Regions from separate parts of the Nosocomiicoccus massiliensis genome, predicted to be linked through region 2. Evidence: a T-box and tRNA genes for the amino acid it is inferred to sense, from the RefSeq annotation. Region 2 holds a T-box; the other holds one or more tRNA genes.
The links. The T-box of region 2 lies ahead of CJ229_RS02380 (valine--tRNA ligase). A T-box ahead of a tRNA ligase gene usually reads a tRNA of that ligase, here a tRNA-Val.
Positions count from the first base shown of each region.

Region 1: it encodes a tRNA-Val, which carries the amino acid that the T-box ahead of CJ229_RS02380 (valine--tRNA ligase) is inferred to sense. The anticodon was not compared.

Region 1 covers NZ_CP136964.1:695,159-710,385, reverse strand. The annotation lists gene mutY (A/G-specific adenine glycosylase) at 1-363, shown strand, start outside; gene CJ229_RS03770 (nucleoside tri-diphosphate phosphatase) at 418-960, shown strand; gene CJ229_RS03765 (ABC transporter ATP-binding protein) at 991-2,733, shown strand; gene CJ229_RS03760 (DNA-3-methyladenine glycosylase) at 2,730-3,338, shown strand; gene CJ229_RS03755 (FUSC family protein) at 3,371-4,477, opposite strand; gene CJ229_RS03750 (glutamate-1-semialdehyde 2,1-aminomutase) at 4,489-5,781, opposite strand; gene bcp (thioredoxin-dependent thiol peroxidase) at 5,922-6,368, shown strand; gene CJ229_RS03740 (NAD(P)-dependent oxidoreductase) at 6,370-7,311, shown strand; gene perR (peroxide-responsive transcriptional repressor PerR) at 7,384-7,830, shown strand; gene CJ229_RS03730 (DUF2614 family zinc ribbon-containing protein) at 7,843-8,226, opposite strand; rRNA gene CJ229_RS03725 (16S ribosomal RNA) at 8,634-10,194, shown strand; tRNA gene CJ229_RS03720 (tRNA-Ile) at 10,309-10,382, shown strand; tRNA gene CJ229_RS03715 (tRNA-Ala) at 10,395-10,470, shown strand; rRNA gene CJ229_RS03710 (23S ribosomal RNA) at 10,615-13,485, shown strand; rRNA gene rrf (5S ribosomal RNA) at 13,538-13,651, shown strand; tRNA gene CJ229_RS03700 (tRNA-Val) at 13,713-13,788, shown strand; tRNA gene CJ229_RS03695 (tRNA-Thr) at 13,794-13,869, shown strand; tRNA gene CJ229_RS03690 (tRNA-Lys) at 13,874-13,946, shown strand; tRNA gene CJ229_RS03685 (tRNA-Leu) at 13,955-14,039, shown strand; tRNA gene CJ229_RS03680 (tRNA-Gly) at 14,056-14,130, shown strand; tRNA gene CJ229_RS03675 (tRNA-Leu) at 14,143-14,231, shown strand; tRNA gene CJ229_RS03670 (tRNA-Arg) at 14,239-14,312, shown strand; tRNA gene CJ229_RS03665 (tRNA-Pro) at 14,326-14,399, shown strand; tRNA gene CJ229_RS03660 (tRNA-Ala) at 14,406-14,481, shown strand; tRNA gene CJ229_RS03655 (tRNA-Met) at 14,515-14,588, shown strand; tRNA gene CJ229_RS03650 (tRNA-Ile) at 14,597-14,670, shown strand; tRNA gene CJ229_RS03645 (tRNA-Ser) at 14,696-14,785, shown strand; tRNA gene CJ229_RS03640 (tRNA-Met) at 14,801-14,873, shown strand; tRNA gene CJ229_RS03635 (tRNA-Asp) at 14,893-14,968, shown strand; tRNA gene CJ229_RS03630 (tRNA-Phe) at 14,984-15,059, shown strand; tRNA gene CJ229_RS03625 (tRNA-Thr) at 15,064-15,136, shown strand; tRNA gene CJ229_RS03620 (tRNA-Tyr) at 15,143-15,223, shown strand.
Region 2 covers NZ_CP136964.1:459,178-474,404, reverse strand. The annotation lists gene yihA (ribosome biogenesis GTP-binding protein YihA/YsxC) at 1-21, shown strand, start outside; gene hemA (glutamyl-tRNA reductase) at 124-1,473, shown strand; gene hemC (hydroxymethylbilane synthase) at 1,481-2,404, shown strand; gene CJ229_RS02400 (uroporphyrinogen-III synthase) at 2,382-3,083, shown strand; gene hemB (porphobilinogen synthase) at 3,073-4,053, shown strand; gene hemL (glutamate-1-semialdehyde 2,1-aminomutase) at 4,056-5,339, shown strand; gene CJ229_RS02385 (AbrB family transcriptional regulator) at 5,572-6,624, shown strand; T-box leader at 6,658-6,868, shown strand; gene CJ229_RS02380 (valine--tRNA ligase) at 6,912-9,539, shown strand; gene CJ229_RS02375 (bifunctional folylpolyglutamate synthase/dihydrofolate synthase) at 9,541-10,806, shown strand; gene mscL (large conductance mechanosensitive channel protein MscL) at 10,847-11,251, opposite strand; gene acnA (aconitate hydratase AcnA) at 11,477-14,170, shown strand; gene plsY (glycerol-3-phosphate 1-O-acyltransferase PlsY) at 14,210-14,806, opposite strand; gene parE (DNA topoisomerase IV subunit B) at 15,002-15,227, shown strand, end outside.

The sequences.
Region 1 (15,227 bases), 240 kb from region 2:
AAGAAGAAAGCTAAAGCTAAAAAAGAGTTGTACTTTAATGTCTATCTTATCCTAAATGATCAGAATGAAATTTATCTCTATAAAGAAACGAAAGACTTACTCCAAGGCATGTACAAATTTCCAAAATTTGACGTCGACACGAATGTAGAAACGATAGAGGATAAATTACACATTGAATTATCTCAACCTCAATTTTTAGGAGAAGAAAAGCATATATTTACTCACAAAGTATGGTATATGAATATATACGTCGTTCATACGACGTCTACAAATGACCATTTTGTACCACTAAATGAGGTACGAGAACTTCCGATGAGTGTTGCGATGCAAAAAGTATATAAATATATCGATGAAACGATTTAGTAAAGTTCGTATGTTGAATGTGATATACTAACAAAGTAAAAAGAGGTGTGGCGAATGATTAAAGAAACCATACCGAAAACGGGTGAAACCGTCAGAATACAAAGTTATAAACACGACGGTAACATTCATAGAGTGTGGAAAGAAACGACAATTTTAAAAGCGACAGATAGTATTATCATCGGTGGTAATAATCATACACTCGTCACTGAAAGTGATAATAGAAAATGGGTGACGAGAGAACCTGCGTTAGTATATTTTCATAAAGAAGCATGGTTTAACGTCATTGCGATGTTTAGAGAAGACGGCGTATATTATTATTGCAATTTAGCTTCTCCATACGTTTATGATGGTGAAGCAATTAAATACATCGACTACGATTTAGATATTAAATTATTTCCAGATGGGAAATACTTTTTACTCGATGAAGATGAATACATCCAGCATAAAAAAGAGATGAGATATAGTAAAGACATCGATGATATACTGCATTATCAAGTTGACACACTCCAAGAATGGATTGAAGAAAAAAGAGGCCCGTTTGCGGAAGATTTTGTACACATATGGTATAAACGTTATCAAGAATTAAACCAATCGTAAGATTGGTTTTATTAGTGTAGGGGGGATTTCTTGGTTAAACGGTATTTAAAATTTGTTAAACCGTATACGTGGCACGTGATTTTAACGATTATTATCGGGATTATTAAATTCGGTATTCCATTACTCATTCCGTTACTCATCGCGTACACAATCGACGACGTGATTCTCGTCGACAATTTAACAAATGATGAAAAACTCGATAAAATGTGGCGCGTACTTATGCTGTTTGGTGTCATATTCGTCTTAATTCGTCCGCCGGTTGAGTATTTAAGACAATATTTAGCACAGTGGACGAGTAACAAGATTTTATATGACATTCGTCATTATTTATATGCGCATTTACAGCGTTTAAGTTCGAAATATTACGCGAACAATAAAGTCGGCGAAGTAATTTCACGCGTCATTAACGACGTAGAACAAACGAAAAACTTTATCGTCACTGGACTTATGAATTTATGGTTAGACTTAGTCACGATTTTAATCGCGTTAGGTATTATGTTTACGATGAACGTTCAACTGACGCTCGTATCGATGATTATATTTCCGTTTTATATTTTCGGCGTATGGTATTTCTTTTCTAGACTACGCCATTATACGCGTGAACGTTCACAAGCAGTAGCAGAATTACAAGGATTTTTACATGAAAGAATTTCAGGTATTAACGTGATCCGTAGTTTTGCGATTGAGAATTACGAACAACAACGATTCGATAAAGTAAACGATAACTTTTTAAATAAAGCGACAACGCATGCAAAATGGACAGCGTATAGCTTTATGACGGTCAATTCGATTACAGATATCGGTCCGTTACTCGTTATCGGCTTTGGTGCATATCAAGTTATAGAAGGAAGCTTAACGGTCGGGGTACTTGCAGCGTTTATCGCGTATTTAGACCGGTTATATGGACCGCTTCGTCGACTCGTTTCTTCATCTACAACGTTAACACAAAGTATCGCATCGATGGACCGTGTGTTCCAGTTGATCGATGAAGAATACGACATCGTCAATAAAGAAAATGCGTATGAATTAAAAAATGTAAAAGGTGAAATCGAATTTAACGACGTATCATTTAAATATAATGAAGATACACCACTCGTTTTAAATGATGTTAATGCAAATATTGGTGTCGGAAAAACTGTCGCGTTTGTTGGAATGAGTGGTGGGGGTAAATCTTCACTCGTATCACTTATACCTAGATTCTATGAAGTGTCAGACGGACAAGTTCTAATTGACGGACACGATATTAGAGACATCACGTTACATTCGTTAAGAGATAATATCGGCATGGTTATGCAAGATAACATTCTCTTTTCTGATTCGATTAAAAATAACATTTTACTCGCAAAACCAGATGCGACTGACGAAGAAGTGTACCGTGCAGCAGAGCGTGCGAATGCTTCGACGTTCATAGAGAATTTACCAAATGGTTACGATACAGAAGTCGGTGAGCGCGGTGTGAAATTATCTGGTGGTCAAAAGCAAAGAATCGCAATTGCTAGAGTCTTCTTAAAAAATCCACCGATTTTAATATTAGATGAAGCGACAAGTGCTTTAGACTTAGAAAGTGAAGCGATTATACAAGAGACACTAAAAGAACTTGCACACGACAGAACGACAATTGTCGTTGCACACCGACTCTCTACGATTACACATGCCGACACGATTTACGTCATCGAAAACGGTCAAATTGTAGAAAGTGGAACGCATGAAGAGTTACTTGCAAAAAATGGTGCGTATTTTAGACTTTATAGTATTCAGGACGTTGAAGTATGAGTTATTTAGATCTTGAGTTTTTATCAGAAGATACGTTAAAAGCAGCAAAAGAGTTACTCGGTAAAAAAATCGTAACGTATACAAATGGAGTAACAACGAGTGGGTATATTACTGAAGTCGAGGCGTATTTAGGTACGAAAGACCGTGCGGCACATACGTTTAGTGGTGTAAAAAATAAAAAGAACAGAACGATGTTTGAACCATACGGTCATATATACGTCTATACGATGCATGGACATCACTGCATGAATTTTGTCACAACAAAAGACTTACCTGAAGGGATTTTAATTCGAGGAATAGAACCTGCTGAAGGTATTGAAGAGATGATTTTAAGGCGCGGTCGAGAAGTGAATCTTACAGATGGACCGGGTAAATTAACTGAGGCACTTGGTGTTAAAAGAGACACGCATAACGGTAAGATATTAAATACAGGGTACGTCGATATTTACGACGGTAAAATCCCTAAGGAGATCGTTGCGACACCACGTATCGGAATCGATAATAAAAAAGAAGCGGTCGATTATTTATACCGCTTCATCGTAAAAGGCAATAAACATGTTAGTCGTTTTAAAGGAAAACAAGATGACAATAACGGCTGGCAGTAAAAAACGTTCGATGAAATTCATCGAACGTTTTTTTAATCTAAAGTTTCTTCAGTAATTGATAAATCTTCGTCATTTGCGTGATATTTAAAATAGCTATTAGTAATACGGTCCGCATTTTCTATAGACGTATGGTACTCGTTAATTGCGGTAATACTGTTTAAAATGTTTTCGTATCGTAATCGAACGTCTTCACTAATGAGTTTATGATAATCATCTAAAAAGTGTTCGATTAGCGTGTTTTCATAATGGTATAGATTATCTTGGTAATACTCTGACGTTTCTGGTGGGATTTTCTCAGAAATTTTGAGTAAGACTTGTTCATGATACGCAATCAGTAAGTCCATTTCATAGCGAATTCGGTTAATAAAGTCTTCAGTTAAATATTTATAGTCATTTTCAAGTTTGTTTAAACTTTCTAACACATACCACGCGTTACGCGTCATCTGAACGACTTGTCTAAATAATATTTTACTACGTAAGTCACCAAGTTTCGTTTTTCTGAGGTATGGTTTTTCTTCTTCGTACCAGGCGTATAATGTTTCTAATTTAGTGACGCGTTTATCGAGTGATTTCACATCTTTACGAATAGTGATTGCGTCACTCGCACCGTTTAACTCTAATCGAATGAGTTTAAATATGTCGTTACTGATGACGACAGAGTGATTATATAGCCGGTCTTCATATTTAGGAGGAATTATAAATAAGTTAATGACTAACGCACATAATACACCAATCATAACGAGTGAAAATCGAATAATTGCTGTTTGTAAAAAGTCTCCAGTCGTCATGTCAGCACCGAGTGGTTCATCCATAATTGCGATTACTGTAACGACAGCTAAACTCGACACACTTTGTAAATTGAAAAACATGAGTATTGAAAGAACGAGTATAATCGTTAAACCGATGACGATTAAGTTACTTTCAAATAAAAGAACCATGACGATCGCTGAAATTGCACCGATAATGTTTCCTCTAAACTGGTTCCACGTTTGAGAAATACTGCGGTGCACGTTTGGTTGTAGTGCGTTCACTGCAGCGATACCAGCGATTAACCCTGGTGTTAAACCGAGCAATTGCACGACGAGTAATGTTAAAACGACCGCGATTCCCGTTTTTAATATTCGGGCGCCAAACTTCATAGCACCATCTCCTAAAAGTCTTCTTTAAAGACCGCTTCAATAATGTTAAGCGTATCTTCGATATCTTGATCCGTATGTTCAGTTGTAATAAACCAAGCTTCATATTTAGAAGGTGCGATGTTAATACCACGGCGAATTAGCCCGTTAAAGAACGTGCTAAATGCTTCACCGTCAGTATCTTCTGCACCGATATAATCCGTCACTGTTTTATCTGTAAAGTAAATTGAAAAAGCCCCAACTTTACGGTTTACAACTGCTTTAATATTATATTGTTCGATTAATGATTGAATACCTTCAACTAATCGTTTACCTTTACGATCTAATTCTTCATAAACACCGTCTTGTTCTAATACTTCTAAACATGCGATTCCGGCAGCCATCGATAACGGGTTACCCGCCATCGTACCTGCTTGATATGCAGGGCCAAGTGGAGCGACTGATTCCATAATATCTTTACGTCCACCGTATGCACCAATCGGAGTACCACCACCAATAATTTTACCGAGCGCTGTTAAGTCTGGTTTTACACCGAGTAAATCTTGTGCGCCTCCGTACATAAATCTAAACGCTGTAATGACTTCGTCATAGATGACGAGTGCACCGTGTTGATGCGTAATTTCATTGACTGCTTCTAAGAATCCTTCTTTTGGCTCGACGATACCAAAGTTACCGACAATTGGTTCAACTAACACACCGGCAATTTCATCTCCAAAACGTTCAAACGCTTGTTTTAAACCTTCAATATCGTTAAATGGAACGGTGATCATATCTTTCGCAACAGCTTCCGGTACACCAGCAGAGTCTGGTGTACCGAGTTGAGCTGGTCCACTTCCTGCTGCGACTAATACTAAATCGGAATGTCCGTGATAACAACCTTCAAATTTAACGATTTTGTTACGTTTCGTATAGGCGCGCGCGACACGGATCGTTGTCATAACTGCTTCGGTTCCTGAGTTTACAAAACGAATGCGTTCTAAGTTTGGCATTGCACTTTGAATTTTTTCAGCAAAGAATACTTCTTCTTTTGTCGTCGTACCATATAGAATCCCTTTTTGGCTTTGTTCGACGATCGCTTTATGAATATGAGGGTGTGCGTGTCCTGTAATAATTGGTCCGTAAGCTGCTAAATAATCGATGTACTTGTTACCATCGATATCATAAAAGTACGCACCTTCCGCGCGGTCCATTACAATCGGTGCACCGCCACCTACTGCTTTATATGATCGTGACGGAGAGTTTACTCCGCCTAATATAATGTTTTCTGCACGATTTCTAAATTGTTCTGAATTTTTATGACTATACATATATGTGTCATCCTTTAATATGAGATTATTATTTATATAGTAACATATTTACACGCACTCTTTAATTAAGAAGATAGACGTTTAAAATGTTTATATATAAGGTATATTATAAGAAACAATTTATTTTAGGAGCGATAGAGATGGAACAGTTTCCACAATTTAAATTAGAAAATCAAAATGGAGATATTATTACAAACGACGATTTAAAAGGGTTAACAGTCATTTACTTTTATCCAAAAGATAATACACCTGGATGTACGACTCAGGCGTGTGATTTACGCGATAATATAGAAGCGTTTAACGACTTAGATGTTACGGTATATGGTGTCAGTGGAGATACTAAAGAGTCTCACCAAAAATTTATCGAGAAAAAAGACTTAAACTTCGATTTATTAGTCGATGAAAATAATGAGCTTGCGAGTGCAGCGGGAGTTATCGGAGACAAAACAGTTTTCGGTAAAAAGGTTCGAGGTATTGTCCGTACGACATTTATCGTGAATGAAAATAATGAAATCGTAAAACGTTTTGACAAAGTGAGTCCTAAAAAACACGTCGAACAACTACTAGAATTCTTAAAAGAGGGATAATATGGTAAAAATTTTATCAAATGCAGAACTAGATGAAAGTAAATTAAAACAACTAGAAGAAAAAGGCGTTGAATTTAAATACGTTTCTAATAAAGAAGACTTAACTGAAGACTTACTTAAAGACGTTGACGTTTTTAATACGTACGGCGGGAATTTAAAAGAAGATATGGTTGAACTCTTACAATCAGTTAAATGGATAAACGTCATGAGTGCTGGTGTCGATAATATTCCAGAATCATTATATAAAAATAAAATCATTACAAATGTGAGTGGTATTCATAAAATACCGATGGCGGAATATACGATTGGATTACTATTAGCCCATTATAAGAAGTTATATGAGGCGTATGATAATCAAAAGAACAAAAAGTGGGATTATAAATTAACAGGCGGAGAACTCTACGGTAAAACAGCGATTATACTTGGAACAGGTGAAATTGGTAAAGAGCTCGCGCGACTGTTAAAAGCGTTCCATGTAAAAGTAATCGGATTTAATACGAGTGGTAGAGATGTCGAGTATTTCGACGAAACTGAAAGCATTGATAATGTAAAGAATAGACTGAGTGAAGCGGATTTTGTTGTCAGCATTTTACCGAGTACGAAAAAGACGAGAGGATCTGTAGATATAGATTTCTTTAAACATATGAACGATGAAGCGGTATTCGTAAATATTGGGCGCGGTGATCTTATCGAAGACGAGACATTAAAACACGTGTTAGATAAAAAACTCATATCACATTTAATACTCGACGTATTCAATGACGAACCTTTAGACAAAGATGCGTTCATTTATGAATATGATAACGTCACAATTACACCTCACGGAAGCGCACGGACAAACCGATATACTGAACGTGCACTCGATATGTTTTTAGATAACCTAGAGAATTATTTAAACGATGAAGAACTATTTAATCTCGTTTCCTATGAGAAAGGATACTAACATATTTGACATTGTGAATGGGTTATTTGTAAACTGTAATTATATAGATGTAACGAAAGTAGGTTAAACCCTATGACAATTATCGATTGCGATACAATGTTTAATGAGTCGATTGAAAAGTTAAAAGAGACAGGAGTTAGAATTACTCCACAACGTAAAGCAGTGCTAGAGTATTTAATTGAAACAGAAACTCACCCGACTGCAGATGAAATTTTTAAAGCATTGTCACATAACCATAAAAATATGAGTGTTGCGACAGTTTACAATAACTTAAAACTATTTAAGGAAGTCGGTTTAGTAACAGAGTTAACATATGGTGATGCATCAAGCCGATTTGATTTTAAAACTTCACCACATTATCACGTCATTTGTAAAGACTGTGGTAAGATTATGGACTTTCAATATCCAGCACTTGAAGAAGTGGAAGAACTCGCAAGTCTTTTAACAGGTATGGAAGTCGACGGGCATAGACTAGAACTATATGGTCGATGCCGAACATGTAACAAAAAAGAAGATTAGAAGGTTTAACTTCTAATCTTCTTTTTTTAATTGTGATTTAAGTTTTTCGCGTCGATGTTTTACGTTGTAGTCGATGTTAAATTCTTCGCCCTCTAAATCTTTATCTAAAGTTAGTGGTTCTTTACAATGTTGACAATAATCGACTGTGCCTAAAATTTTTGTATGTTTACCGCAGTTTGGACATTGTACTCTCACTGCACGTGCACTAATCATGCCGACGTAAAAGTAAATAACAAAACTTAAAAGAATCGGTATTACACCGAGTATTAAAAAGATCAGCATTAACCACGGCGTCGATCTAAAGAACATTCCCGCATACATAATAATCATACCGATAAAAATTAATGCGAGTGCCCATCCACGTATACGTAATATCTTATTACCTGGAAGTCTCATATTTTCACCTCAAAACTTATTATATACAAAAATCATTTTATATTGTATTATAGAGAAAGTCTTTCTTGAGACGAATTAATTTTTAAAAAAACTTATAAAAACTCTTGACTATATTTTCCAAGGTGTTATTATAGAGTAGTCGCTTCAGTAACGGCGACAAAAATCAAGTAACATATCATCAAATCAAAAAGTTTTAAAAATAATTTTTAAAAACTGTTGACAAGATAAAAACTACTTGATATAGTTAAGAAGTGTTCGCTTCACAGCGACGCAAAAACAATGAACATTGAAAACTGAATGACAATATGTCAACGTTAATTCCGATAAAAAGAAGTTACTATTAAAGGTAACAAGAACTAGAGCGACTAGTATAAAACGCAATTTAAAAGAGCTAGAAAACTCTAACTATTATGGAGAGTTTGATCCTGGCTCAGGATGAACGCTGGCGGCGTGCCTAATACATGCAAGTCGAGCGCGACTTCTTATACCGAACCTTCGGGTTCACTTTAAGAGTCGAGCGGCGGACGGGTGAGTAACACGTGGGCAACCTGCCCTTAAGACTGGGATAACTACGGGAAACCGTAGCTAATACCGGATAACACTTTTAAACATAAGTTTAGGAGTTAAAAGGTGGATTTATCTATCACTTAAGGATGGGCCTGCGGCGCATTAGCTAGTTGGTGAGGTAACGGCTTACCAAGGCGACGATGCGTAGCCGACCTGAGAGGGTGATCGGCCACACTGGAACTGAGACACGGTCCAGACTCCTACGGGAGGCAGCAGTAGGGAATCTTCCGCAATGGGCGAAAGCCTGACGGAGCAACGCCGCGTGTGCGAAGAAGGTCTTCGGATCGTAAAGCACTGTTGTTAAGGAAGAACGACAGTAAGAGTCACTGCTTACTGTGTGACGGTACTTAACCAGAAAGCCACGGCTAACTACGTGCCAGCAGCCGCGGTAATACGTAGGTGGCAAGCGTTATCCGGAATTATTGGGCGTAAAGCGCGCGTAGGCGGCGAAATAAGTCTGATGTGAAAGCCCCCGGCTCAACCGGGGAAGGTCATTGGAAACTGTATCGCTTGAGTGCAGAAGAGGAGAGTGGAATTCCATGTGTAGCGGTGAAATGCGCAGAGATATGGAGGAACACCAGTGGCGAAGGCGGCTCTCTGGTCTGTAACTGACGCTGATGTGCGAAAGCGTGGGGATCAAACAGGATTAGATACCCTGGTAGTCCACGCCGTAAACGATGAGTGCTAAGTGTTAGGGGGTTTCCGCCCCTTAGTGCTGCAGCAAACGCATTAAGCACTCCGCCTGGGGAGTACGGCCGCAAGGCTGAAACTCAAAGGAATTGACGGGGACCCGCACAAGCGGTGGAGCATGTGGTTTAATTCGAAGCAACGCGAAGAACCTTACCAAATCTTGACATCCTCTGACCGTCATGGAGACATGATTTTCCCTTTGGGACAGAGAGACAGGTGGTGCATGGTTGTCGTCAGCTCGTGTCGTGAGATGTTGGGTTAAGTCCCGCAACGAGCGCAACCCTTAACTTTAGTTGCCATCATTCAGTTGGGCACTTTAGAGTGACTGCCGGTGACAAACCGGAGGAAGGTGGGGATGACGTCAAATCATCATGCCCCTTATGATTTGGGCTACACACGTGCTACAATGGGCAGGAACAAAGGGCAGCGAAACCGTGAGGTCAAGCGAATCCCATAAAACTGTTCTCAGTTCGGATTGGAGTCTGCAACTCGACTCCATGAAGCTGGAATCGCTAGTAATCGTGGATCAGAATGCCACGGTGAATACGTTCCCGGGTCTTGTACACACCGCCCGTCACACCACGAAAGTTGGTAACACCTGAAGCCGGTGGCCTAACCATTAGGAGGGAGCCGTCGAAGGTGGGACTGATGATTGGGGTGAAGTCGTAACAAGGTAGCCGTATCGGAAGGTGCGGCTGGATCACCTCCTTTCTAAGGAAATGGAACGGAAAGTTGACATATTGTATTCAGTTTTGAGTGATTGTTATATTGCTCTTGACAAAATGTATCTCTATTCATTAATATAGAATACATTCAATAAAATATGGGCCTATAGCTCAGTTGGTTAGAGCGCACGCCTGATAAGCGTGAGGTCGGTAGTTCGAATCTACCTAGGCCCACTTTATATATGTGGGGGGTTAGCTCAGCTGGGAGAGCGCCTGCTTTGCACGCAGGAGGTCAGCGGTTCGATCCCGCTACTCTCCACCATTTATATAAAACACGTACATTGAAAACCAAATAGAAGCAACAGATTATATATTAATATATGATTTCAAGCGTAGAAACCGAGAACGAAAAAGTTCAAAAATACACGCGCGATAGAGTAGAGATACTCTCTCACAAATTCATTACGATTAAGTAGTGAAGGGCGCACGGTGGATGCCTTGGCACCAAGAGCCGAAGAAGGACGGAACAAACACCGATATGCTTTGGGGAGCTGTAAGTAAGCTGTGATCCGAAGATTTCCGAATGGGGGAACCCGGCATTTTTAATGTCACTCCATTACGAATTAAGTAGTGATGGTAGAGGTAGACCTGGGGAACTGAAACATCTTAGTACCCAGAGGAAGAGAAAGTAAACACGATTCCCGTAGTAGCGGCGAGCGAAGTGGGAAGAGCCCAAACCAGTTTAAACTGGGGTTGTAGGACTTCGAGATGCGAGAAGCAAGTTTAGTGGAAGATTATGGAAAGAATGACCATAGAGGGTAACAGTCCCGTACACGACAAGCGAGCGGACGCTAGAAGTATCCTGAGTACGGCGGAACACGAGGAATTCCGTCGGAATCTGGGAGGACCATCTCCTAAGGCTAAATACTCCTTGGTGACCGATAGTGAACCAGTACCGTGAGGGAAAGGTGAAAAGCACCCCGGGAGGGGAGTGAAATAGAACCTGAAACCGTGTGCCTACAAGTAGTCAGAGCCCTATAAGGGTGATGGCGTGCCTTTTGTATAATGAACCGGCGAGTTACGCATACATGCAAGGTTAAGCAGCGAATGTGGAGCCGAAGCGAAAGCGAGTCTGAAATGGGCGAGTAGTATGTGTGTGTAGACCCGAAACCAGGTGATCTACCCATGACCAGGTTGAAGTCCAGGTAACACTGGATGGAGGACCGAACCGACTTATGTTAAAAAATGACCGGATGAGTTGTGGGTAGGGGTGAAATTCCAATCGAACCTGGAGATAGCTGGTTCTCTCCGAAATATATTTAGGTATAGCCTCATATTATCATCGTGGAGGTAGAGCACTGTTTGGATAAGGGGCCCATCCCGGGTTACCGAGTTCAGACAAACTCCGAATGCCATAGATGAGATGTATGGGAGTCAGACAGTGGGTGATAAGGTCCATTGTCGAAAGGGAAACAGCCCAGACCACCAGTTAAGGTCCCCAAATATATGTTAAGTGGAAAAGGATGTGGCGTTGCACAGACAACTAGGATGTTGGCTTAGAAGCAGCCATCATTTAAAGAGTGCGTAATAGCTCACTAGTCGAGTGACGCTGCGCCGAAAATGTACCGGGGCTAAACATATTACCGAAACTGTGGATCCGCAAGGATGGTAGGAGAGCGTTCTATATGCAGCGAAGCCAAACCGAGAGGGAAAGTGGAGCGTATAGAAGTGAGAATGCCGGTGTGAGTAGCGCAAGACGGGTGAGAATCCCGTCCACCGAACGACTAAGGTTTCCAGAGGAAGGCTCGTCCGCTCTGGGTAAGTCGGGACCTAAGCCGAGGCAAACAGCGTAGGCGATGGACAACAGGTAGAAATTCCTGTACCGGTGTAACATGAATGAGTGAAGTGGTGACGCAGGAGGAGAATCGAATCGCACGACTGGAAGAGTGCGTGCAAGTGACAAGCTGTCATACCAGGCAAATCCGGTATGAGTGTAAGGTAAGTCATGATGCGGAGGGCGAAGCCCGAAGATCGATATTCACACTGCCAAGAAAACCCGCTAGCGAGTGTTATACTGCCCGTACCGCAAACCGACACAGGTAGTTGGGAAGAGAATTCTAAGGTGAGCGAGCGAACTCTCGTTAAGGAACTCGGCAAAATGACCCCGTAACTTCGGGAGAAGGGGTGCTCATGAAAATGAGCCGCAGTGAATAGGCCCAAGCGACTGTTTATCAAAAACATAGGTCTCTGCCAAACCGAAAGGTGACGTATAGGGGCTGACGCCTGCCCGGTGCTGGAAGGTTAAGAGGCGTGCTTAGCGTAAGCGAAGGTACAAATCGAAGCCCCAGTAAACGGCGGCCGTAACTATAACGGTCCTAAGGTAGCGAAATTCCTTGTCAGGTAAGTTCTGACCCGCACGAAAGGCGTAACGATTTGGGCACTGTCTCAACGAGAGGCTCGGTGAAATCATAGTTCCAGTGAAGATGCTGGATACCCGCGACAGGACGGAAAGACCCCGTGGAGCTTTACTGTAGCTTGATATTGAATCTCGAGTACACCTGTACAGGATAGGTGGGAGTTTAAGAAGCATGCACGTCAGTGTATGTGGAGACGCTGGTGGGATACCACCCTGGTGTACTTGCGGTTCTAACCCGGTACCGTGATCCGGTACGGAGACAGTGTCAGGTGGACAGTTTGACTGGGGCGGTCGCCTCCTAAAATGTAACGGAGGCGCTCAAAGGTTCCCTCAGAATGGTTGGAAATCATTCAAAGAGTGTAAAGGTATAAGGGAGCTTGACTGTGAGACCAACAAGTCGAGCAGGGTCGAAAGACGGACTTAGTGATCCGGTGGTTCCGCATGGAAGGGCCATCGCTCAACGGATAAAAGCTACCCCGGGGATAACAGGCTTATCTCCCCCAAGAGTTCACATCGACGGGGAGGTTTGGCACCTCGATGTCGGCTCATCGCATCCTGGAGCTGTAGTCGGTTCCAAGGGTTGGGCTGTTCGCCCATTAAAGCGGTACGCGAGCTGGGTTCAGAACGTCGTGAGACAGTTCGGTCCCTATCCGTCGTGGGCGTAGGAAATTTGAGAGGCGCTGTCCTTAGTACGAGAGGACCGGGATGGACATACCACTGGTGTACCAGTTGTCGTGCCAACGGCATAGCTGGGTAGCTACGTATGGACGGGATAAATACTGAAAGCATCTAAGTATGAAGCCCCCCTCAAGATGAGATTTCCCTATAGATGCCAGAGAGACGATCTGGTTGATAGGTTTGGCGTGTAAGTATGGTGACATACTCAGCGGACAAATACTAATTCATCGATGACTTATTCAATATGATTCAAGCGTGTAACTACGAATTGCTTCTATTTGGTTTTGAGTGTATGTCTAGTGACGATGGCGGAGAGGCCACACCTGTTCCCATGCCGAACACAGAAGTTAAGCTCTCCAGCGCCGATGGTAGTTCGGTTGACCCGTGCTAGAGTAGGACGTCGCTAGGCAAACATTTATTTTAAAAAAAGTATTGCATACATACAAGAAATATGTAATAATAATACGTGCGGAGAATTAGCTCAGCTGGGAGAGCACCTGCCTTACAAGCAGGGGGTCGGTGGTTCGAGCCCGCCATTCTCCACCATTTATGCCGGCCTAGCTCAATTGGTAGAGCAACTGACTTGTAATCAGTAGGTTGGGGGTTCAAGTCCTCTGGCCGGCACCATCTAGAGCCGTTAGCTCAGTCGGTAGAGCATCTGACTTTTAATCAGAGGGTCACAGGTTCGATTCCTGTACGGCTCACTCTTTAAGCGGGTATGGCGGAATTGGCAGACGCACTAGACTTAGGATCTAGCGCCTTCGGGCGTGGGGGTTCGACTCCCTTTACCCGCACCATAAAAAATTAAATATCGCGGAAGTAGTTCAGTGGTAGAACACCACCTTGCCAAGGTGGGGGTCGCGGGTTCGAATCCCGTCTTCCGCTCCATTAAATGGTTGCGCCGGGGTGGCGGAACAGGCAGACGCACAGGACTTAAAATCCTGCGGTAAGTGATTACCGTACCGGTTCGATTCCGGTCCTCGGCACCATTTTTAAGCGCCCATAGCTCAATTGGATAGAGCGTCTGACTACGGATCAGAAGGTTAGGGGTTCGACTCCTCTTGGGCGCGTATATAAAAGTGACGGGAATTAGCTCAGCTTGGTAGAGCACTTGGTTTGGGACCAAGGAGTCGTAGGTTCGAATCCTATATTCCCGATATAATGGGGGGTTAGCTCAGCTGGGAGAGCGCCTGCTTTGCACGCAGGAGGTCAGCGGTTCGATCCCGCTACTCTCCACCATTAGTTTTATATATAAGTTTGATGAGTATACCAGGCGGTGTAGCTCAGCTGGCTAGAGCGTTCGGTTCATACCCGAAAGGTCGGGGGTTCGATCCCCTCCACCGCCACTTAAAGTGGACCTTTAGCTCAGTTGGTTAGAGCAAACGGCTCATAACCGTTTGGTCGCAGGTTCGAGTCCTGCAAGGTCCATCGAATTTTAATTTAATATTATAATGGAGGAATACCCAAGCCTGGCTGAAGGGATCGGTCTTGAAAACCGACAGGGGCGTAACAGCTCGCGGGGGTTCGAATCCCTCTTCCTCCGTTTTCTTTTTATTATCGCGGGATGGAGCAGTTGGTAGCTCGTCGGGCTCATAACCCGGAGGTCAGTGGTTCAAATCCACTTCCCGCAATTTTTTTATATCAATTAATGGTCCCGTGGTGTAGCGGTTAACATGCCTGCCTGTCACGCAGGAGATCGCGGGTTCGATTCCCGTCGGGACCGCCATTTAATTTAATACTTGGTTCTGTAGCTCAGTTGGTAGAGCATCTGACTGAAGATCAGAGTGTCGGCGGTTCGATTCCGTCCAGAACCACCATTTTGCCGGCCTAGCTCAACTGGTAGAGCAACTGACTTGTAATCAGTAGGTTGGGGGTTCAAGTCCTCTGGCCGGCATATTTTGGAAGGGTAGCGAAGTGGCTAAACGCGGCGGACTGTAAATCCGCTCCTTCGGGTTCGGCAGTTCGAATCTGCCCCCTTCCATTTA
Region 2 (15,227 bases):
GCAATTGAGGAGAGAATCTAACAAATTATTGAACATTGAGCCAAAAAACTCAAAGAACGTCCTATATTTGATACTATTATATAAGTAAACAAATATTTAATCGGTAAGTAAGGGGCAATCTAAATGCATGTCATTGCACTTAGTATAAACTATAGGAAAGCAAGCGTAGATGAACGCGAACAACTTAATTTTAGTGATCATGATATCGTACCAGCACTTCATACGTTACGTGATCAAAAAAGCATATTAGAAGCGGTAATTTTTTCAACGTGTAACCGAACAGAATTATATGTCGTGACAGATCAAGTGCATACGGGATCTTATTACACGAGAAACTTTTTAAGTGAGTATTTCAACATACCACTAGAAACCGTTAAAAACGTGACAGAGTTAAAAGTGAATGATGAAGCAATTCATCACTTATACCGAGTTGCTGCAGGGTTAGATTCAATGGTGCTCGGTGAAACGCAAATTTTAGGTCAAATTAGAGATGCGTTTATACTCGCACAAGAAGAACATACGACAGGGAAAATTTTTAATCGATTATTCAAAGAAGTTATCACAATCGCAAAACGCGGACATAGTGAAACAGATATTTCTAAAAATGCTGTATCTATGTCATATGCAGCGGTAGAACTCGCTAAGAAGATTTTTACAAATATTCAAGATGTTAAAGTTCTCGTACTCGGTGCGGGAGAAATGTCAGAAGAAACGTTATTAAACTTAACGTCTAATGGTGTGAGTGATGTGACAGTTGTAAACCGTAACAGAGATAACGGCAAACAACTCGCAGAACGTTATTTAGGTCAATTTAGACCGATGGATGAATTAGAAGATGCACTGAAAGATACAGATATCGTCATCTCAAGTACAGGTGCACCGAACTTTATCATTACTGAAGAAATGATTAAAAGAGTCCGTAACCTAGATGATGAACGTTCGCTCATACTTATTGATATCGCTGTACCGCGTGATATCGATCCAAATGTTAATAATGTAAATAACGTCCATCATTATAACGTCGATGATTTAAGTGGAATTGTCGATGATAATTTAAAAAAGAGAAAAGAAGAAGCTAAAAAAATTGAAGCGATGATAGACACATCAATTCAAGAATTTTTAAATTGGGTTGAAATGCAAGGTGTACGTCCTGTAATCGAAGCAATGCGTACGAAAGCATTAAACATACATGAAACGACGTTTGAAAGCATCACAAATAAGTTACCAGATTTAACTAAACGTGAAAAGACGATTATATCTAAACATATGAAAAGTATTATTAACCAAATGTTACGTGACCCTATTACGTACACGAAAGAACTCGCGGATGAACGTAAAGGCGCAGTTCAGTTAACAGAACTTGAACATATTTTTGGTATTGAATCTATCGTTGAAGATATTCATAAAAGACAACATGAATCGTTACAAGCGATTGATAAACTAAGAAAAGAAAAACAAAATGTGAGAAAGTAGGCCAATCATGAAAACAGTTGTAGTCGGGACGAGACGTAGTGGTCTTGCAAAAACTCAAACGATGCAATTAATTAAATCGTTAAAAGAAAAGAATCCAGAAGTAAACTTTGAAGTAAAAGAAATCGTAACTAGAGGAGATAGAATTGTCGACCGCCAATTAAGTAAAGTCGGTGGTAAAGGTCTATTCGTTAAAGAAATCGAACACGCACTAAAAGTTGGAGATATTGACATGGCCGTACACTCGTTAAAAGACGTACCGAGTGAATTACCAGAAGGATTTAAACTTTCAGCTGTACCTGTTCGTGAAGATAGACGAGACGCATTTTTATCGAATGGAAATGTGTCATTTAAAGACTTAAAACCAGGTTCAATTATCGGAACGTCAAGTTTACGTCGTGCAGCTCAACTGCAACAAATGCGTGATGACATTACGGTGAACTGGGTACGTGGAAACATCGACACGCGTATTCAAAAGATGCGTGACGGTGAGTATGACGCGATTATCCTCGCTGCAGCTGGTTTAAAACGTATGGGTTGGAGTGATGATGTCGTCACTGAATACTTTGATCCTGAAGAATTTATACCAGCAGTTGCGCAAGGCGCATTAGGTGTAGAAATTCGTGAAGACGATAAAGAAATGCACGAAATTTTACAGACGATTCACCACGATGAAACAGCGACTGAAACGACAGCAGAGCGTACATTCTTAAAACGAATGGACGGTAGTTGCCAAGTGCCAATCGGAGCAAATGCACAATTTGTAGATGGTGAATTATATTTAACTGGTCTCATTATGAGTGAAGATGGTAATGAGAAGTTTCTCGTTAAAAAATCTGGAGACGATCCGGTTGTACTCGGTAATTTAGTTGCTGACGAAATGGAAAAAATCGGTGCAAAAGAAATTATTGATGAAATCAACAAAAATAAATAAAAGAGTCGTCGTTACTCAAAGTCATTTTAGAGATGTCGAAACATCTTTAGATTTAATTCATCTACCGATTATTACGTTTAAAAAATTACCGTATGAAAAATCGATATTAAATAAACAATATGATTACGCCGTAATTACGAGTAAAAACACCGTCCGTTTCTTTAAAGACGAGTTAAATGTGCTCGATGTAAAACATATTGCATCAATTGGCAAAACAACGTCTGAAGCACTCGTTGAAGCGGGATTCCATGTTGACTTTGAGCCGAGCGATTATACGCAAGAAGGGTTTAAAGAAGAGTTTAAAGTGGAAAAGGGAATGCGTGTACTTTATCCTGCAAGTAAAGATAAGCGTTCAATTATGCGAGATTACTTTATAAGTGAAGGTGCAGAACTAACGGATTTACCGTTATACGCACCCGCATCGAATGATATTACGATAAGAGAGTTAAAACGTATACTAAGTGATATTGACGGTATCACATTTTCTAGTCCGTCTGGCGTTCACGCTTTTATGGCACAATTTAAAAAAGAAGATTTAACAGACTTAAAAGTAATTTCTATTGGGCACGTCACTCAAAGTGCTTTATTATCTTACGGTGTAAAAACGAAGATACCAAAAGAAGCGACATTAGAAAGTATGATTAACGAAATGGAAAAGGAGTTTCAAAATGAAATTTGATAGACATCGCAGATTAAGAAAATCAGAATTTATGAGAGATTTAGTGAGAGAAACATCATTACGTAAAGACGATTTAATTTATCCGATTTTCGTCGTGGAACGTGATAACGTAAAAAAAGAAATTCCATCGATGAAAGGTGTTTACCAAATCTCGTTAAATTTACTTGAAGAAGAACTAAAAGAAGTTTATGAACTCGGTATTAAATCGGTTATTTTCTTCGGTGTGCCAAACCATAAAGACGACGTTGGTAGTGGTGCATATGATGAAAATGGGATTGTTCAAGAGGCATGTAAACTATCTAAAAAATTATATCCTGATTTAATTGTTATTTTAGATACTTGTCTATGTGAATACACAGATCATGGACATTGTGGTGTCATCGATCCAAACACGAAAGACGTTGATAATGACAAAACATTACCTCTCTTAATTGAAACAGCTGTTTCACAAGCAAAAGCTGGTGCAGACATTATTGCACCATCAAACATGATGGATGGTTTTGTTACAGAGATTCGTAAAGGATTAGATGATGCAGGGTTTTATCATGTTCCGATTATGAGTTACGGTATTAAATACGCATCTAAGTTTTATGGTCCATTTAGAGATGCAGCAGAATCTACACCATCATTTGGTGACAGAAGAACATATCAAATGGACCCGGCAAACCGTTTAGAAGCACTACGAGAGTTAGAGAGTGATACACGTGAAGGTGCAGATATGATGATTGTAAAACCTGCACTCTCATATCTTGATATTATCCGTGACGTTAGAAACAATTCGAATTTACCAATCATTGCATATAACGTCAGTGGTGAATACTCGATGACTGTTAATGCGATCGAACAAGGTTTACTAGATGAAGAAGTTATCGTAGAACAAATGTTATCTATTAAGCGTGCAGGTGCGGATATGATTATTACGTACTTTGCAAAAGACTTATGTAAAAAAATTAACGAAGGAGCAATTTAACGATGTACCAAAAATCGAAACAATTATTTGATGAAGCAGTTCATTTAATGCCAGGTGGAGTTAACTCTCCAGTTCGTGCGTTTAAATCGGTAAATATGGATCCGTTATTTATCGACAGCGCAAAAGGTGCGAAAGTGAAAGACGTTGATGGTAACGAGTATATTGACTACGTATTAAGCTGGGGTCCGTTAATTTTAGGTCACACTGATGAAGAGGTTGTTGAAGCGATTAAACAACAAGCTGAAAAAGGGTCTTCATTCGGTGCACCTACAGCGGTAGAAAACGAACTCGCAAAACTCGTCATCGACCGTGTACCGTCAGTTGAAATGATTCGTTTTGTATCTTCAGGTACTGAAGCAACACTTGCAGCACTTAGACTTGCTAGAGGTTATACAAACCGCAATAAAATCTTAAAATTTGAAGGATGCTACCACGGGCATAGTGACTCACTGTTAATCAAAGCAGGTAGTGGTGTTGCGACACTTGGTTTACCAGATTCACCAGGAGTTCCTGAAGGTACAGCTAAAAATACGATTACTGTTCCATATAACGATAAAGAAAGCTTAAAAGTCGCATTTGAACATTACGGTGACGACATTGCAGCAGTGATTATGGAACCAGTCGCAGGTAACATGGGAGTTGTTCCTCCAGTAAATGATTTCTTACAATATGTGAGAGACATTACGAATGAATATGGTTCACTATTAATTTTCGATGAAGTAATGACAGGTTTTAGAGTCGGGTATAACTGTGCACAAGGATACTTTGGTATCGATCCAGATATTACTTGTTTAGGTAAGGTCATCGGTGGTGGACTACCTGTCGGTGCGTTCGGTGGTAAAAAAGAAATTATCGAACGTATCGCACCGGCTGGAGATATTTACCAAGCAGGTACGTTATCAGGGAACCCACTTGCGATGACAGCAGGGTTACACACGTTAAAACAACTCAATAAAGAGAGTTATGACCACTTTAATCATTTAGGAGATATGATTGAAGAAGGACTAACAGAAGTCTTTAAAGAGTTTAACGTACCATTTACAATTAACCGTGCAGGTTCTATGATTGGATTCTTCTTAACAGGTGGTCCAGTTGAAAACTTTGAAGATGCAAATGGATCAGACTTAAAATTATTTGCTAAACTATATCCTGAAATGATTAAAGAAGGGGTATATTTACCTCCATCACAATTCGAGGGAATGTTCCTTTCAACAAAACATACTGAGGAAGATATTAAGTTTACAATTGAGGCGTTTAGAAACGCACTTTCACGTATTATGAAATAGGTATTGCTTTCGTTAGAAAAAATGTGCATAATTTAATATATAAATATGTAAGAGAGTAGGATGACTATGCCAATTCAAAAGAAAGATAAAAGACAACCTGCTTCAGAACGATTAGTATATTGGTTAATGCCTGTAGTAGCGTTTCTTTTACTGTTACCAGTACTTATTTATCATCTATAAGAGACAATACCTCGAGATTTCTCGAGGTATTTTTATATTGAGGTGATGGTGTTTGAGATTTTTAAAATTATTATGTCTTCTTGTGTTTATCGTATTAATAGGTGCTGTATTTAAGTTTTTCTCAATACCACTCGCATACTTGTTTGCGTCAATTATCGGAACGCTATTATTTATACGTATTATCGATAATGATATATATTTTCCAAAACCATTTGCGAATTCCGGTGTATTTGTAATGGGGATTCAAATTGGTACATCATTTACATTACCCGCGATTATTAAAATGACAGATGACTGGTACAATATCGTTATTATTACAATTTTAACGCTTCTGCTCGCTTTACTTTTATCGATCCCGTTTCGCTATTTAACGAATTCAACGGTTGAAACCGCAGTGTTAGCGAGTGTTCCAGGTGCTTTAAGTCAGATGATTATAATGGCAGAAGAAAATAAAAATGCCGATCTAATGCTCGTTTCATTGACACAGACTTCAAGAATCGTTTTTATCGTCATATTAGTGCCGATGATTACACATTTTTCTCAAAGTACTTCTGTCAGTAAAATTACTGAAGTGCCAAACTTATCTGAAGTGTTTTCAGTATATATGTTATTCATACCAATAGCAGGATATGTGATGTATCGTTTATTACGTAGGATAAAATTCCCAGCAGCAATCTTGCTCGGTCCAATGGTCCCAACAATCGTATGGAATTTAATAACGGAAGCACCATTTACGCTAGATTTTGTGCTCATTGCATTTGCACAAATTTTATTCGGTATTCGAATCGGAATGCAGATCACGACGTTATTTAGTCAACTTTCACTACGTGACATATGTGCAATTGTCATACAAAACATCGGTTTAATTGTCGGAAGTATGTTACTTGTCATCATTTATACGATGTTTACGTCTCATGAGTTTACGAGTCTATTTTTATCAGCAGCTCCAGGAGGTCTCGCTCAAATTATCGTCGTTGCGATGGAGAGTGGTGGAGATATTGCGATGATTTCAAGTTATCACTTGTTTAGAATATTCTTTATCATCCTAATTGTCGTACCGATCGTTCATTATCTTTTAATGAGACCACGTGCTCAGAAAAGTTGACTTAAACGCGTGAATACAATAAAATTAACGTAGTTAAATATGAAAAGTAGAAGTAGTAATGTCATCAATGTCTTCAGAGAATATGCGGTTGGTGAGAGCATAGTCATAGTGATATGAAGTAGTCTACGTGTAGAATTTATCTTGAATGTATAGTAAAGATAGACGTTTAGTGAGCGTTAATCATAATTAAGTGTGGCATATTTATGCCAAATTTAGGTGGTACCACGGTAATCCCGTCCTATTTAGTAGGGCGGGATTTTGTCATTTAAAGAAAGAGGTTGATATAGATGGATATGCCAACGAAGTATAATCCAACAGAAGTTGAAAAAGGAAAATATGAAACATGGGTGGAAGCAGGTTATTTTGAATCAGATGTAACGTCAGATAAACCACCATTTACAATCGTTATCCCACCGCCAAACGTAACAGGTAAGTTACATTTAGGTCACGCATGGGATACGACACTACAAGACATTATTACACGTCAAAAGCGTATGCAAGGTTTTGATACGTTGTACTTACCAGGTATGGACCATGCCGGTATCGCAACGCAAGCACGTGTAGTACAACGACTTAAAGAAGAAGGCATTGATATTCACGATTTAACACGTGAAGAATTTTTATCTCACGCGTGGAACTGGAAAGAAGAATATGCAGGCCACATCCGCGATCAATGGAAAAAATTAGGGCTTGGATTAGATTATAAAAAGGAAAGATTCACGTTAGATGAGGGGCTTTCTAAAGCAGTACGTAAAACGTTCGTTAATATGTATAACAAGGGACTCATTTACCGCGGTGAATACATCATTAACTGGGACCCAGAAACACGTACAGCGTTAAGTGATATTGAGGTCATTCATAAAGAAATCGAAGGCAAATTTTACCATATTAAGTATCCATATAGTGATGGTAGTGGTTATTTAGAAATCGCAACGACACGCCCAGAAACGATGCTCGGTGATACTGCGGTTGTCGTACATCCAGACGATGAAAGATATCAAGATATTATTGGTAAAACAGTAATTTTACCACTGATGGAACGTGAAATTCCTGTGATTACTGACGATTACGTCGATATAGAATTTGGTACAGGTGCAATGAAAGTCACACCAGCGCACGACCCGAATGACTTTGACTTAGGTAATCGTCACAATTTAGAACGTATTAACGTTATGAATGAAGACGGTACGATTAACGAACTCGGTGGGGAATTCGTTGGAATGGACCGCTTTGAAGCACGTAAAACGATTGTGAAAGAATTAGAAAAAAGAGACCAACTGATTAAAGTTGAATCACATATGCATAGCGTTGGACACTCAGAACGTAGTAATGCAATTGTCGAGCCGTATTTATCGACGCAGTGGTTCGTTAAAATGGCACCACTTAGAGATGAAACACTCGAAAACCAAGAGACGGACAATAGAGTTCATTTCGTACCGAATCGTTTTGAAGGTACGTTTAACCGCTGGATGGAAAACGTTCATGACTGGGTAATTTCAAGACAGTTATGGTGGGGGCACCAAATTCCAGCATGGTACCATAACGAAACTGGAGAAATGTACGTCGGTGAAGAAGCACCAGAAGATATTGAAAACTGGACGCAAGATAAAGACGTATTAGATACGTGGTTCTCAAGTGCATTATGGCCGTTTTCAACGTTAGGTTGGCCAGAAGAAACAGATTTACTTAAAAAATATTATCCAACAAACGTACTCGTCACTGGATATGACATTATATTCTTCTGGGTATCGCGTATGATCTTCTCAGGACTTGAACAAACTGATCAGCGTCCGTTTAACGACGTATTGTTACATGGACTTGTACGTGACGAACAAAATCGTAAAATGTCTAAATCTCTAGGTAACGGTGTAGATCCAATGGATGTTATTGATAAGTACGGTGCAGATGCACTTAGATACTTCTTATCAACAGGTTCTACACCAGGGCAAGACTTACGTTATAGCGATGGAAAAGTAGAATCTGTGTGGAACTTTATCAACAAAATTTGGAATGCATCACGATTTGCGTTAATGAATATCGGTCCAGATTTTAAACATGCAGACATAAATTTAGAGGGCGCAAAAACAGTTGCGGACGAGTGGATTTTAACGCGCTTAAACGATACGATTCGTGAAGTGACTCGTCTATTTGAAAAATACGAATTCGGTGAAGTTGGTCGTATTTTATACCACTTCATTTGGGATGATTTCTGTGATTGGTACATTGAAATGTCTAAAATCTCAATGAACGAAGGTACTGAAGAAGAAAAACAAATGACGCGTTCAGTATTACTTTACACACTTGATAAAATTCTAAAAATGTTACATCCGTTTATGCCGTTTGTCACTGAAGAAATTTACCAAGCGATTGATAATAGTCAATCTATCGTCGTGAGTGAGTGGCCGACGGTTGATGCGTCACTATCTAACGAAGAAAGTAATAAGACGATGAGTTTACTCGTAGACATTATTAAATCAGTACGTCAAACGAGAAATGAAGTGAATACACCACTATCTAAGCCAATCGATATTAAAATTGAGATTAAAGATGCAAACAGTCGAGCGCTTATTGAAGAAAACAAACACTATATTACACGATTTACAAATCCTGAAACGTTAGAAATCAGCGAAAAAGTGAACATTCAAGACGATGCAAAAACTCAAGTCGTTAAAGGTGCGACTGTCGTTTTACCACTTGAAGGTTTAATCGATATAAACGAAGAAATCGAACGTTTAGAAAAAGAACTCGAGCGTTTAGATGGTGAATTAAAACGTGTTAAAGGTAAATTAAGCAATGAAAAATTTGTGCAAAATGCACCGGAAAAAATCGTAAATGAAGAGCGTGAAAAAGAAGCTTCATACAAAGCGCAATATGAAGATGTAGAAGCTCGACTAAACGGGTTAAGAGGTAAGTAACATGAATTATGATGAGACGTTAGAATGGATACACAATAGAGGAAAATTCGGCATCAAACCAGGCGTTAAACGCATGGTTTGGATGCTGAATGAACTAGATAACCCACAAGACAATATTACAGGCGTACATGTCGTCGGTACGAACGGTAAAGGTTCTGTCGTATCGTATATACGAAGTGCGTTAAATGAAAATGATTATTCAGTTGGAACATTCACTTCGCCTTATATTGAAGTGTTCAATGAACGCATTTCAATCGACGGTACGCCGATTTCTAACGAAGATCTCGCACACGTTGCCAATATCGTACGTCCTGTGAGTGAACGAATGGCTGAAGAAACTGAACTTGGACAAGCGACAGAATTTGAAATTATTACGGCGATGATGTTTGTGTATTTCGGTAATGTCCATCCAGTAAATATCGTAGTAGTTGAAGCGGGAATAGGAGCAACACATGACTCAACAAATGTGTTTAAACCAGTCATGACTATTTTAACGAGTATCGGTAAAGATCATACAGATATATTAGGAGAGACCCTCGTTGAAATTACGAAAGACAAAGCTGGGGTCATTAAAGAAGATACTCCGCTTGTGTATTTTGTTGACGATACTGAATCAAAACAAGTCATTTACAAAGTATTAGAAGAAAATCATGCGAAAGGTATAGAGCTCGGAAGAGATATTATTTTACTAGATAATGAACAGGAGTTTTCGTTTAAATATAACGATTATGATTTTAACGATATACAGTTAAAAATGCTCGGATACCATCAAATGCAAAACGCGAGCTTAGCACTAGCAGCACTTCTTGAAATGCATGATTTAGACATTGTAAATTTAGATATGAATAAAACAGTCCACGGTGTAGAAAACGTGACGTGGGTCGGGCGAATCGAAGTATTACAAGAAGATCCGACGATTATTATAGACGGAGCGCATAATAAAGAAGCGGTTGATGTTTTAATTAAAACTATCAAAGAAAACTATGCGGATAGAAAGATTACAGTTCTATTTTCATGTGTCGACGGAAAACCAATTCAATATATGGTCGATGAACTCGCATCGATTGCAGATGAATTTGTCGTGACTGAATTTGATTTTTATCGTAAAAAACCAGTTCAAGACATTTATAATGCAGTGAATCATCCGAATTTAAAACAAGTCGATGACTATATAAAATTTGTCGATCAGTTTGATGGTGATGTGTTACTTTGTACAGGTAGTTTATATTTCATCAGTTATATTAAACAACACTTTTCTAACAAATAAAAAAATCCCAAATTAGTATTTACTAATTTGGGATAAATTTTTATTGTTCGTCGCGTAAATATTTTTGTTCTTCTTTAGCATCTTGAAGTTTAAGTTCTTCTAAGATTTCACGTAATAATAATACTTCTTCTGCAGTTTCTGGTTCTTCTTCTTTTTCTTCAAAGGCACCGAATGTAGCTTTGTTTACGATTTTAACAAACATAAACACAGCAAAACCGATGATTAAGAAGTCGATAATTGATTGAATGAATACACCGTAAGTAATACCGTTCCATTCCCATGCAGATGCGAAATCTGTGTTACCAAATATTAATGCAATAAGTGGCATGATAATATTCGCTACAAGAGAATCGACGATTTTACCAAATGCTGCACCAATTACAACTGCTACTGCTAAATCTAATACGTTCCCACGCATCATAAATTCTTTAAATTCTTTAATCATTAAATACACTCCTAAATTAAAACCTTAATATATTATACATTAAAACGATGAAAAGTATATCATAATATTCATAATAAACGAATTGTTATTGTTTTATTCTTTTCCATAACTAAATCTTATACTTAGATATAGGTAGTTCGTATTGAAAAATAATGTTTATATGTTTCAAAATGAGCTGTAAACAGTTACAATTAAATTAACGTATATATTCTGGGGGGAAATTTTATGGCAAACAATTTACAAGAAAATGCAAAGCGCACATTGAATGTAAATGGGGTTGAGAAGACATACTACTCACTCAGATCTTTAACAGATGCTGGGCATAGTGATGTTGAACAGCTACCATATTCTATTCGTGTATTATTAGAATCTGTGTTACGTCAATACGATGGACATTCTATTCAAGAAAAACATATCGAGTCTCTTGCGAACTGGGACAAAGGTGATTTACAAGGTAAAGAAGTACCGTTTAAACCATCACGTGTAATTCTTCAAGACTTTACAGGTGTACCAGCTGTCGTGGACTTAGCGTCATTACGTAAAGCGATGAATGACAAAAACGGTGACATTCAAAAAATTAACCCTGAAGTACCAGTGGACTTAGTCATCGACCACTCAGTACAAGTTGATGCATACGGTACACATAGTGCACTCGTTAAAAACATGGAATTAGAATTTGAAAGAAATAAAGAGCGTTACGAATTTTTACGCTGGGCAGCTGAAGCGTTTGATAACTATCAAGCAGTGCCACCAGCTACAGGTATCGTTCACCAAGTAAACTTAGAGTACTTAGCAAACGTCGTACATGACCGTGATGATGTCGTATTCCCTGACTCACTCGTTGGTACAGACTCACATACGACAATGATCAACGGTTTAGGAGTACTTGGATGGGGTGTTGGTGGTATCGAAGCTGAAGCAGGAATGCTCGGTCAACCAAGTTACTTCCCATTACCTGAAGTTATTGGGGTTAAATTAAAAAACCAATTACCAGAAGGTGCAACAGCAACAGACTTAGCATTACGTATCACTCAAATGTTACGTGAGCACGGCGTTGTTGGTAAATTCGTTGAGTACTTCGGTGAAGGGGTATCAAACTTACCACTTGCTGACCGTGCAACGATTTCAAACATGGCGCCAGAATACGGTGCAACGAACGCATTATTCCCAGTCGATGAGGAAACATTAAACTACTTAAGACTAACTGGTCGTTCTGAAGATCATGTTGAATTAGTTGAACAGTACTTAAAAGAAAACGACTTATTCTTTAATCCAGATAAAGAACCGACATATTCTGAAGTGCTTGAATTAGACTTATCTACAGTAGAGCCTTCATTATCAGGACCAAAACGTCCTCAAGACTTAATCTTACTTTCAAAAATGAAAGAAGAATTTGAAGCTTCTGTAACGAGAGAAAATGGTAACCACGGTCACGGATATTCTAAAGAAATCTTCGACCAAAAAGTCGACGTTGAGTATAACGACGGTGGAAAAGAAACTCTTAAAACAGGTGACTTAGTCATCGCTGCGATTACATCTTGTACGAACACATCTAACCCGTACGTAATGTTAGGTGCAGGATTAGTTGCTAAAAAAGCAATGGAAAAAGGATTATCAGTTCCTAAGCACGTGAAAACTTCACTTGCACCAGGTTCAAAAGTAGTTACTGGTTACCTTGAAAACTCAGGTCTTCAAGAGTATCTAGATAAGCTAGGGTTTAACACTGTTGGTTACGGTTGTACGACATGTATCGGTAACTCAGGTCCATTACGTGACGAAGTAACAGAAGCAATTACTGAAAACGACATGCTCGTGTCATCAGTATTATCTGGTAACCGTAATTTTGAAGGGCGTATCCACCCACTAGTTAAAGCGAACTACTTAGCGTCACCACAGCTCGTAGTTGCTTACGCTTTAGCAGGTACGGTTGATATTGACCTTTATAACGATCCGATTGGACAAGATAAAGACGGTAACGACGTATTTATGAAAGATATCTGGCCATCAATTCAAGAAGTTAGAGATACTGTGTATGAAACAGTAACACCAGAATTATTCAAACGTGAATACGAGACAGTGTTTACTTCAAACGAAACGTGGAACAACATTAAAGTAACAGATGCACCATTATACGATTTCTCTGATGATTCAACGTATATTCAAAACCCAACATTCTTCGAAGATTTACCAGAAGAAGCGGGCAAAGTTGAAGCATTAAATGACCTTAAAGTTCTTGCGAAGTTCGGTGACTCTGTAACGACAGACCACATTTCTCCAGCAGGTGCGATTGGTAAAGATACACCAGCAGGTAAATGGTTAATTGAACAAGGTGTATCACCACGTGACTTTAACTCATACGGTTCTAGACGTGGTAACCATGAAGTAATGGTACGTGGGACATTTGCGAACATTCGTATTCGTAACCAAGTTGCACCAGGAACTGAAGGTGGATACACAACTTATTGGCCAACTGGCGAAGTAATGAGTATTTACGACGCAGCTATGAAGTATAAAGAAGACGGCACTGGTTTAGTTGTACTTGCTGGTGACGACTACGGAATGGGATCAAGCCGTGACTGGGCAGCTAAAGGTACAAACTTACTCGGTGTGAAAGCAGTACTTGCTGCATCATACGAAAGAATTCACCGTTCTAACTTAGTTATGATGGGTGTATTACCGCTTCAATTTGTTGAAGGTAAACACGCTGAAGACTACGGTTTAGAAGGAAACGAAACGTTTAACATCCCTGTAAACGAAGATGTTAAACCAGGAGATATCATTACAATCACTGCGACTAAAGAAGATGGAAGCACTGTAGATATCGATGTTAAAGTGAGATTTGACTCTGAAGTAGAAGTAGACTATTACCGTAACGGTGGTATCTTACAAATGGTACTTAGAGACAAACTTAAAAACTAATTTGTCGAATATAAAAGGCCAAGACATTTGTCTTGGCCTTTATTTCTTTTTAAATAAGTATGCTTTTGGTTCAGTTTTGTTTTTAATCCGCTTCATGTTTGGTATGTGTTTAAAGACGATAAGTATAAATAATATTCCTGATACGATTTTAAGTGCTAAGTTATTTGTAAACAACGATAGTATAAAGAGCATCGTTACGCCAGATACACTTGCAAGTGATACGTAGTGGAATACAGTTAAGACGATTAAAAAACAGAGTAAAATAATTAAAAAGATGAGAGGCGCAACGGCCATAATCACACCGGCACCAGTTGCGACAGCTTTTCCACCTTTAAACTTTAAAAATATAGAATATACATGGCCAAGTGCTGCACATAATCCAAATATAATGACCGGTATATCTACGTTCGCCCACATCGCTACATATACTGGAATTGCACCTTTTAAAAAGTCTAATATTAAGACGATAATCCCTGATTTCTTACCTAAAATTCTAAACGTATTCGTCGTACCGATATTACCGCTTCCGTGTTGTCTTATATCGACGTTATAAAACACTTTTCCGATAATGTAAGCAAACGGAATCGCGCCAAAAATATATGAAGCAATAAGTAAAACGATTGTTGATAATTCCATTTGACACCCTCATTTTTAATAGTAGGTAATAATATTTTAACACATCTCGCTCGTGTGTATATAATTATTAATGAAGCGTCTATAATAATGTTATGTAAACTTATAAAATATGTTAGAGGTTTTCAAATTGAGGGAAGTACTATAAAATATAAGAAGAGATTTTAATTCGAACGTATGTTTGTAGGAGGTACGCGGTTGGCACATTCAAATTACTCAGATGACTCAATTCAAATATTAGAAGGCCTAGATGCAGTTCGTAAACGTCCAGGTATGTATATTGGATATACAGACGCAAGAGGTCTTCATCATTTAGTATATGAGATTACAGATAACGCAGTAGATGAAATTATTAACGGCTATGGTAATAAAATAGAAATTACAATCAATAAAAATGGAAGTATTACTGTGAGTGATAACGGAC